2 linked regions of the Streptomyces venezuelae genome follow. The protein of the gene in region 1 interacts with the protein of each later gene in a pairwise test. Links are inferred from orthologs where the notes say so. Each region holds a gene or a part of one and is shown on either strand. Other genes may lie near its edges.

Region 1 (3,655 bases):
GACTCGTACTCGCCGAACTCCTCGAGGATCTGCTCGGTCGTCCAACCGAGAGCCTTGAGCAGAACGGTGACCGACTGCTTGCGCTTGCGGTCGATGCGGACACCGACCATGTCGCGCTTGTCGATCTCCATCTCCAGCCAGGCACCCCGGGACGGGATGATCTTGGCGGAGAAGATGTCCTTGTCGGACGTCTTGTCGATCGAGGAATCGAAGTACACACCGGGCGAACGGACCAGCTGCGACACCACGACACGCTCGGTGCCGTTGATGACGAAGGTGCCCTTGTTCGTCATGAGCGGGAAGTCGCCCATGAAGACCGTCTGCGACTTGATCTCGCCGGTCTCGTTGTTGGTGAACTCGGCGGTGACGAAGAGCGGGGCGGCGAACGTGAAGTCGCGCTCCTTGCACTCGTCGATGGAGTTCTTCGGAGGCTCAAAACGGTGGTCGCGGAAGGTCAGCGACATCGACCCGGAGAAGTCCTCGATCGGGGAGATCTCCTCGAAGATCTCCTCCAGACCGGACTTGGTGGGGACGTCCTGACCGGACTCAAGAGCCGCCTCGACCCGACTCTGCCACGCGGTGTTCCCGAGCAGCCAGTCAAAGCTCTCGGTCTGCAGCGCGAGCAGGTTGGGAACCTCGAGGGGCTCCTTGATCTTTGCAAAGGAGATGCGCAGCGGGGCGGTGCTGGCGCCGTTGTTCGTATTCGCGGTCGAGGCAGTGCGCGAGGCGGCCAAGAGGGGGTCCTTCCGAGGGCTCGGACTCACTACGCGCGTACCGGTCCCAGGCTGGACACAGAGACAGACATCCCAGGTCAGGGAGAGTCAGGTCCACAGTGCTCAAGCATGGGCATGCCCCTGGTGACGGGCAGGAGGCAGCTAACAGGCAGCGCAAAGGGTCAGTGTAGCCACTCGGCCCACTGATGTCCAGTGCGGGTTTTTGAAGACCCTCGTTGTTCTCAACCCCTGCTGCAAGCCACGCCCTCGATGCACATCGATACTGCCCTCTTCGCCGCCGATCCATGCCTCGGATCCGGATCGTTGTGACGACGCGTCCTGAGAATTGCGCGCTGCGTGCGGTTCGTCAAGGCCCCCCTGCCCCGACATCACTCAGAGATCGTCACCGTCACGGGCCGCCCCGAGGGCACAACGAAGATCACCATACTCGCCGGGACCGACATCGCAAGGCACCCTTCGCAGGACGCCCGTGAACGCCGAAAGGCGACCACCCACATGGGTGATCGCCTTTGGCGACCCGTGCGTTACAGCCTCAGCCGTACGAACGGGAAAGAGAGTCAGACGACTCGTGAGGTCACTTGACCTCGACGGAGGCGCCGGCGCCCTTGAGGGCCTCGGCGGCCTTCTCCGCGGCGTCCTTGGCGACCTTCTCGAGGACCGGCTTCGGGGTGCCGTCGACGAGGTCCTTGGCCTCCTTGAGACCCAGCGAGGTCAGCTCACGCACGACCTTGATGACCTGGATCTTCTTCTCGCCGGCGCCCGTGAGGATGACGTCGAACTCGTCCTGCTCGGCCTCGGCCTCGGCCGGGGCGGCAGCGGCGCCACCGGCGGCAACGGCGACCGGAGCGGCGGCGGTGACGTCGAACTTCTCCTCGAAGGCCTTCACGAACTCGGCGAGCTCGATGAGCGTGAGCTCCTCGAACTGGGCAAGCAGGTCTTCCTGGCTGAGCTTCGCCATGATGGGCGATCCTTCCACTAATTCGGCTGGTGCCGGGTGTATATGAAGGCGGGCGTACGTTGGGCCCGCGGTGACCGTCGCCTCAGGCGGCGGTCAATGTGCGAGCCGAATTACTCGGCACCGCCCTGCTCGGCCTTCTTGGCACGAAGCGCCTCCGCGGTGCGGACGAACTTCGAGGGAAGCGCCTGGAAGAGCGCGGCAGCCTGCGACTGCTTGCCCTTCATGGCGCCCGCCAGCTTGGCGAGCAGAACCTCGCGGGACTCGAGGTCCGCGAGCTTCTTGAACTCATCGGCGGACAGCGCCTTGCCGTCAAGGACACCGCCCTTGATGACGAGGTTCGGGTTGTCCTTGGCGAAGTCACGAAGACCCTTCGCCGACTCCACCGGGTCACCGGTGACGAAGGCAACCGCCGTCGGACCCGTGAAGAGGTCGTCCAGCGTGTTGATCCCGGCCTCGTTGGCCGCAATCTTGGTCAGCGTGTTCTTCACCACGGCGTACTCGGAGTTCTCACCGAGGGAACGGCGCAGCTGCTTGAGCTGGGCCACGGTGAGACCCCGGTACTCGGTCAGCACGGCGGCGTTCGAGCTGCGGAACTTGTCCGTGAGCTCGGCTACCGCGGCAGCCTTGTCGGGCGTCGGCATAGAGCGTCGGCCTCCTTCCGGGTGATGAGGACCGCTCAGAAGGGGCCGACAAAACGAAACGCCCCGGCGCAGGCGCACGGGGCGTGAGCTCAACCGAATCGCATGCGATCCAGGAGCACATCCACAGTCACCTGCGCGGGTCGTCCGCCGTTTCAGCGGATCCTTCGGCCACCGCACCCTCTTGCGAGGACACGGCAACGACCAGCGGTCTTTGGCTTCTGTGGAAGAGTACGCGAACGGGTCCGCGGCAAGCAAATCCGGTCAGAAGGCGCTGTCCGAACCGGCATCCGAGCCGTCCTTGCCGAGCTTCCCGAGCTCCTCGAACATCTTCATCATGTCCAGGGTGTCCCCGGCCGACGGCGGCGTCACCTTGGTCGCCGCGCCGTAGTCGGAGAAGGTCTGCGACGTCTTCACCGTGCCCTGGGGCGTCTTCATGTCGATGTCCATGCGGACCGGGTAGTCGTCCTCGTTGACCCAGACCTCGGTGTCGTAGCCCTTGATGCCCGACTTCTCGATGTTCTTGAACAGCTGCTCGCGCTCGCTCTCGCTGAGCACGTCCTTCAGGCCCTTGTTGGACTCCGCCATCTCCTTGACGGTGAGCCGGCCCTTGTACCGCTGGGTCTGCTCGCCGTCGACCTGCGCGGAGCCCAGGTGCTTGAGGTTCGGCGAGTCCAGGAGCATCGCGAGCTGCTGCGCGGGGTCCTGGTTCATGCTGTCCAGGCCGCCGGTCATCTGCTTGGCGAGCTTGTCGTCACCGGCCTGCTTCGCGATGGCGTTGAGGTCCATCTTGACCCAGCGCTTGCCTTCCATGTCCTTGGCCGCCTTGGCACCCATGTCCATGTACATGACGTTGTCGCTCCAGAGCATCCGGATCTTCTCCGGAGCCTCCGGGTCACCCTCCGTGAGCGCGGAGCCCGACACCGTCACGTCCATGACGGTCGGGTCCCAGCCCATGACGCCGGTCATCTTCATCTCACCGGAGCCGCCCATCGCCTTGCCCAGCTCGCCGGGCGGCGTGGACATGGTCATCTTGACCTTGGCCGACTTGGCGGCCGAGGTCTTCTTGTACGCGGCCGTGATGACGTCGGTGACCTGCGAGCGCGACTGGATCTCCCCCGCGCCCGCCTTGTCGGACTTGTCGTCCGAGCCCCCGCACGCCACCGCGCCGACACAGAGCAGCGCGGTGCTGAGCACGGCCCCCGCCACCCGCTGACGCCCTCTGCGTCCCTTGACGACACCTGCAGTCATGACCCCACCCCTTGGCACAAAGAACACATGATCGACACAACTTTGTTCACCGAGAGTACCCGAGGGGCGGGGTG
Region 2 (4,913 bases), 2.8 Mb from region 1 along the record:
CTGATGTTGCCCGTAAGCACCAGCGACGCTTCGGTCACAACTGACGCACACCCAGGCACACATGGCACGCGCGAGGGGCGCACCCGGTTCGGGTGCGCCCCTCATCGCTTGCGCCGGTTCCCGGCACGCGCGTCAGTCCGTGAAGCCGTGCCGCTCGTGCGCGACCATGAACGAACTCGGCTTCTCCAGCTCGGAGAGGCCCGGCCGCACGACCGTGCGGCCACCCTGGATGACGGCGTACGCGGCGCGCACGTGCCGCACCCGGTCGGTGAACTCCATCCGCGGGAAGTAGTCCCGCAGCGCCCGGCGGGTCGCCTCCGGGGACTGGTGCGTCTCACGCATCAGAAATACGGCCTTGTCGACAGCGGCACCATTCACGGCACTCCACCCTCACACGCGAGAAGAATTAGATGCACTATGCATCTTACTCTCTCGCGTGTCCGATATGGATAAGTAAAGGGCGGATCAGCCCGGCCTCATCCCGCCAGGCAGGACGGGCCGAGCAGCACCTTGAGGTCACCGAAGAGCGCCGGGTCCGGCTTCACGCGGTGCCGGTCGAGCCGCAGCACGGTGGTCTTCTGCGCCCCCTGGAGCTTGATCCGCACCTCGCTGTTGCCGCGGTGGTGGCTGAGGACCTCCCCGAGGCGGGTGATCATCGGCGGGCTCACCTTCACCGTCGGAATGGTGATGATCACGGGCGCGTTGGTGCCCGCGTTCGACAGGTCGGGGACCTGCATCTCCATCGCGACGAGCCGCGGCACGTCCTCGCGCTTGTCGAGGCGTCCCTTGACGAACACCACGGCGTCCTCGACGAGTTGCGTCGACACCAGCTGGTACGTGGCCGGGAAGAACATGCACTCGATGGAGCCGGCGAGATCCTCGACCGTGGCGATCGCCCAGGCGTTGCCCTGCTTGGTCATCTTGCGCTGCAGGCCCGAGATGATGCCGCCGATGGTCACGACCGACCCGTCGGAGAAGTCACCGCCGGTGAGCTGCCCGATGCCCGCGTCCGCCTTGTCGGACAGCACGTGCTCCAGGCCGAAGAGCGGGTGGTCGGAGACGTACAGACCGAGCATCTCGCGCTCCTGGGCGAGCAGGTAGGTCTTCTCCCACTCGTCCTCGGAGAACTCCACGTCGAGCCCGAAGCCCGGCTCGTCGCCGCCGGACTCGTCGCCCATCCCTCCGAAGAGGTCGAACTGCCCCTCGGCCTCCTTGCGCTTGACCGCGACCACGTTGTCGATCATCGGTTCGTACTGCGCGGTGAGGCCCTTGCGGGTGTGCCCCATCGTGTCGAAGGCGCCCGCCTTGATCAGCGACTCCGTGGTGCGCTTGTTGCAGGCGGCGGCCTCGACCTTGTCCAGGTAGTCCGGGAAGGAGGTGAACTTCCCCTTCGCCTTGCGGGACCGGATGATCGACTCGACCACGTTCGTGCCGACGTTGCGCACGGCCTCCAGGCCGAAGAGGATCTCGTCGTCGCCCTGGGCGGCGAAGTTGTGCACCGACTCGTTCACGTTCGGCGGGAGCACCTTGATGCCCATGCGACGGCACTCGTTCAGATAGACGGCCGACTTGTCCTTGTCGTCCTTCACCGAGGTGAGCAGCGCGGCCATGTACTCGGCCGGGTAGTTCGCCTTCAGGTAGGCGGTCCAGTAGGTGACCAGGCCGTACGCGGAGGAGTGCGCCTTGTTGAACGCGTATCCGGCGAAGGGCACCAGGACGTCCCACAGGGCCTGGATCGCCGCGTCCGAGTAGCCGTTCTTCCGGGCGCCCGCCTGGAAGAGGACGAAGTTCTTCTCCAGCTCCTCGGGCTTCTTCTTGCCCATCACGCGGCGCAGGATGTCGGCTTCGCCGAGCGAGTAGCCCGCGATGATCTGCGCGGCCTTCTGCACCTGCTCCTGGTACACGATGAGGCCGTAGGTGAGGCCGAGCGTCTCCTTCAGGGGCTCTTCGAGCTCCGGGTGGATCGGCGTGATCTCCTGGCGGCCGTTCTTGCGCTCGGCGTAGTTCGTGTGCGAGTTCATGCCCATCGGGCCCGGCCGGTACAGGGCCGAGACGGCGGAAATGTCCTCGAAGTTGTCGGGCTGCATCTGGCGCAGCAGCGAGCGCATCGGGCCGCCGTCGAACTGGAAGACGCCGAGCGTGTCACCGCGGCAGAGCAGTTCGAAGGTCTTCGGGTCGTCGAGCGGCAGCGAGAGCATCTCCAGGTCGATGCCCTTGTCGTTGCGCACCATCTTGACGGCGTCGTCCATGATGGTGAGGTTGCGCAGGCCCAGGAAGTCCATCTTGAGCAGGCCGAGCGATTCGCACTGGGGGTAGTCCCACTGCGTGATGGTCACGCCGTCGGTGTGCCGCGTCCAGAGCGGGGCGTGGTCGACGATGGGCTCGCTGGACATGATCACGCCGGCCGCGTGCACACCCATCTGCCGGACCAGGCCCTCCACGCCCTTGGCGGTGTCGATGACCTTCTTCACGTCGGGCTCGTTCTCGTACATCCCCCGGATCTCGCCCGCCTCGCTGTAGCGCGGGTGCTTGGGGTCGGTGATGCCGGAGAGGTCGATGCCCTTGCCCAGGACGTCGGCGGGCATGGCCTTGGTGAGGCGGTCGCCCATCGCGTACGGATAGCCGAGCACACGCGCGGAGTCCTTGATCGCGTTCTTGGCCTTGATCTTGCCGTACGTGCCGATCATGGCGACCTTGTCGGCGCCGTACTTCTCCGTCACGTACCTGATCACTTCGACGCGCCTGCGCTCGTCGAAGTCGATGTCGACATCGGGCATGGAGACGCGCTCGGGGTTGAGGAACCGCTCGAAGATCAGTCCGTGCGTGATCGGGTCGAGGTCGGTGATGCCCATCGCGTACGCCACGATCGAACCGGCCGCGGAGCCTCGGCCCGGGCCGACCGCGATGCCGTTGTTCTTGGCCCACATGATGAAGTCGGCGACGACCAGGAAGTACCCCGGGAACCCCATCTGGATGATGATGTCCATCTCGTACTCGGCCTGCTTCTGCCGGTCCTCGGGGACGCCGCCCGGGTAGCGGCGCTCCATGCCGACCCGGACCTCCTCCTGGAACCAGGTGACCTCGGTGAAGCCCTCCGGGATCTCGAACTTCGGCATCAGGTCGCGCTTCTCGAACATGCCCGTGGTGTCGATCTGCTCGGCGACCAGGAGCGTGTTGCGGCAGCCCTCCTGCCACGCGTCCGAGGAGTCGATGGCGTACATCTCGTCCGTGGACTTCAGGTAGTAGCCCGTGCCGTCGAAGCGGAAGCGGTCCGGGTCCGAGAGGTTCTTGCCGGTCTGGATGCAGAGCAGCGCGTCGTGCGCCACGGACTCGTGCGCGTACGTGTAGTGCGAGTCGTTCGTCACCAGGGGCGGGATGCCGAGCTTCTTGCCGACCCGCAGGAGGTCGTCACGGACCCGGCGCTCGATGTCGATGCCGTGGTCCATCAGCTCCAGGAAATACCGGTCCTTGCCGAAGATGTCCTGGTAGTCCGACGCCGCCTGCACCGCCTCGTCGAACTGGCCGAGCCGCAGCCGCGTCTGCAGCTCGCCCGAGGGGCAGCCGGTGGAGGCGATGAGACCCTCCGACCACTGGGAGATGGTCTCCTTGTCCATGCGGGGCCACTTCTGCAGCCAGCCCTCCGCATAGGCGTCCGAGGAGAGCCGGAAGAGGTTGTGCAGCCCCGTGTGGTTCGCCGCCCAGATCGTCTTGTGGGTGTAACCACCCGAACCGGACACGTCGTCGCGCTTCTGGTGCGGCTGGCCCCACTTGATCTTGCGCTTGTTGCGGCGCGACTCCGGCGCCACGTACGCCTCGATGCCGATGATCGGCGTCACGCCCGCCTTCTGCGCCGAGTGGAAGAAGTCGTACGCACCGTGCAGGTTGCCGTGGTCGGACATGGCGATATGCGTCATGCCCATCTCATTGGCCGCGTTGAACATGTCCTTGAGCCGCGCGGCACCGTCAAGCAGCGAGTACTGGGTGTGCACGTGCAGGTGCGTGAAGGGCGGCTTGGTCACGGTGGAAGGCCTCCGGAGAACGGCGGGCGTCAGGCTGCGGACAGTCTGGGGGGACAGCGTGGAAGTCTAATCCGGAGCGCTGACAGCCGACGGGCACTCGGGGGTACGGTCGAGCGTTGGAAGGGACACAAGCCGGTCCCCGAAGGGCGGAACATCCGCCCCCATGTCACGTACCACCCCTGTACCAGGAGGCACCCAGCGATGTCGGTCCCGCAGCCCACGGCTGAGCAGCGCGGCGAGGAGATCCTCGCCGTCTTCGACACCGCGTTCGGCGAGCTGCTCGCCGCGGACCCCGCCGCGTTCCGGGTGAAGTTCCGGAAGATGGCCTCCTCCGCCTTCGCGTTCTACCGGGGGACGGCCTGTCTGTTCTACGGCGACCTGGAGCGCGAGCAGCACGGCGGGCCCTACCTCGACGACCGCACGGGCCGGGTGTGGATCCACGGCGACCTGCACGCCGAGAACTTCGGTACGTACATGGACGCGCAGGGCCGCCTGATCTTCAACGTGAACGACTTCGACGAGGCGTACGTGGGCCCCTTCACCTGGGACCTGAAGCGCTTCGCCGCCTCCGTGGCCCTGATCGGGTACACGAAGGCGCTGGGCGACGACCAGATCACCGACCTCGTGCGGACGTACGCGGCGGCGTACCGCGAGCGGATCCACGACCTGGCGACCGGCGCCAAGAGCGACGAGGTGCCGCCCTTCACGCTGGACACCGCCCAGGGCCCCCTCCTGGACGCGCTGCGCGACGCCCGCTCCCTGACCCGCTTCGGGCTGCTCGACTCGATGACCGAGATCCGCGACTTCGAGCGCCGCTTCGCGGCCGGCGGCGGCTCCATCGAGCTCGACGCCGCCACGCGGTACAAGGTCCTCGCCGCGTTCGACGGCTATCTG

The links. The genes of interacting proteins can lie anywhere in the genome.
Region 2: the proteins of rplL (region 1) and dnaE interact in binary tests that used the Escherichia coli proteins (3 or more experiments, as listed by UniProt). The link is inferred for Streptomyces venezuelae from one-to-one orthologs.

Annotation. Positions count from the first base shown.
Region 1 is NZ_CP029192.1:3,755,918-3,759,572, forward strand. What follows is about bases 1-2,881. They hold rplL (50S ribosomal protein L7/L12), read right to left. Parts: upstream 1,693-2,881; coding sequence 1,309-1,692; downstream 1-1,308. Other genes in these bases: rpoB (DNA-directed RNA polymerase subunit beta), read right to left, coding at 1-734; rplJ (50S ribosomal protein L10), read right to left, coding at 1,803-2,333; DEJ48_RS15945 (hypothetical protein), read right to left, coding at 2,595-2,881. Outside these bases: more of DEJ48_RS15945, read right to left, coding at 2,882-3,581. UniProt on the Escherichia coli protein: The binding site for several of the GTPase factors involved in protein synthesis (IF-2, EF-Tu, EF-G and RF3). Is thus essential for accurate translation.
Region 2 is NZ_CP029192.1:6,599,374-6,604,286, reverse strand. Bases 277-4,415 are described here. They hold dnaE (DNA polymerase III subunit alpha), read right to left. Parts: upstream 4,020-4,415; coding sequence 477-4,019; downstream 277-476. Other genes in these bases: DEJ48_RS28990 (DUF2252 domain-containing protein), read left to right, coding at 4,221-4,415; DEJ48_RS29000 (hypothetical protein), read right to left, coding at 277-378. Outside these bases: DEJ48_RS29005 (hypothetical protein), read left to right, coding at 1-44; more of DEJ48_RS29000, read right to left, coding at 133-276; more of DEJ48_RS28990, read left to right, coding at 4,416-4,913. UniProt on the Escherichia coli protein: DNA polymerase III is a complex, multichain enzyme responsible for most of the replicative synthesis in bacteria. This DNA polymerase also exhibits 3' to 5' exonuclease activity. The alpha chain is the DNA polymerase catalytic subunit.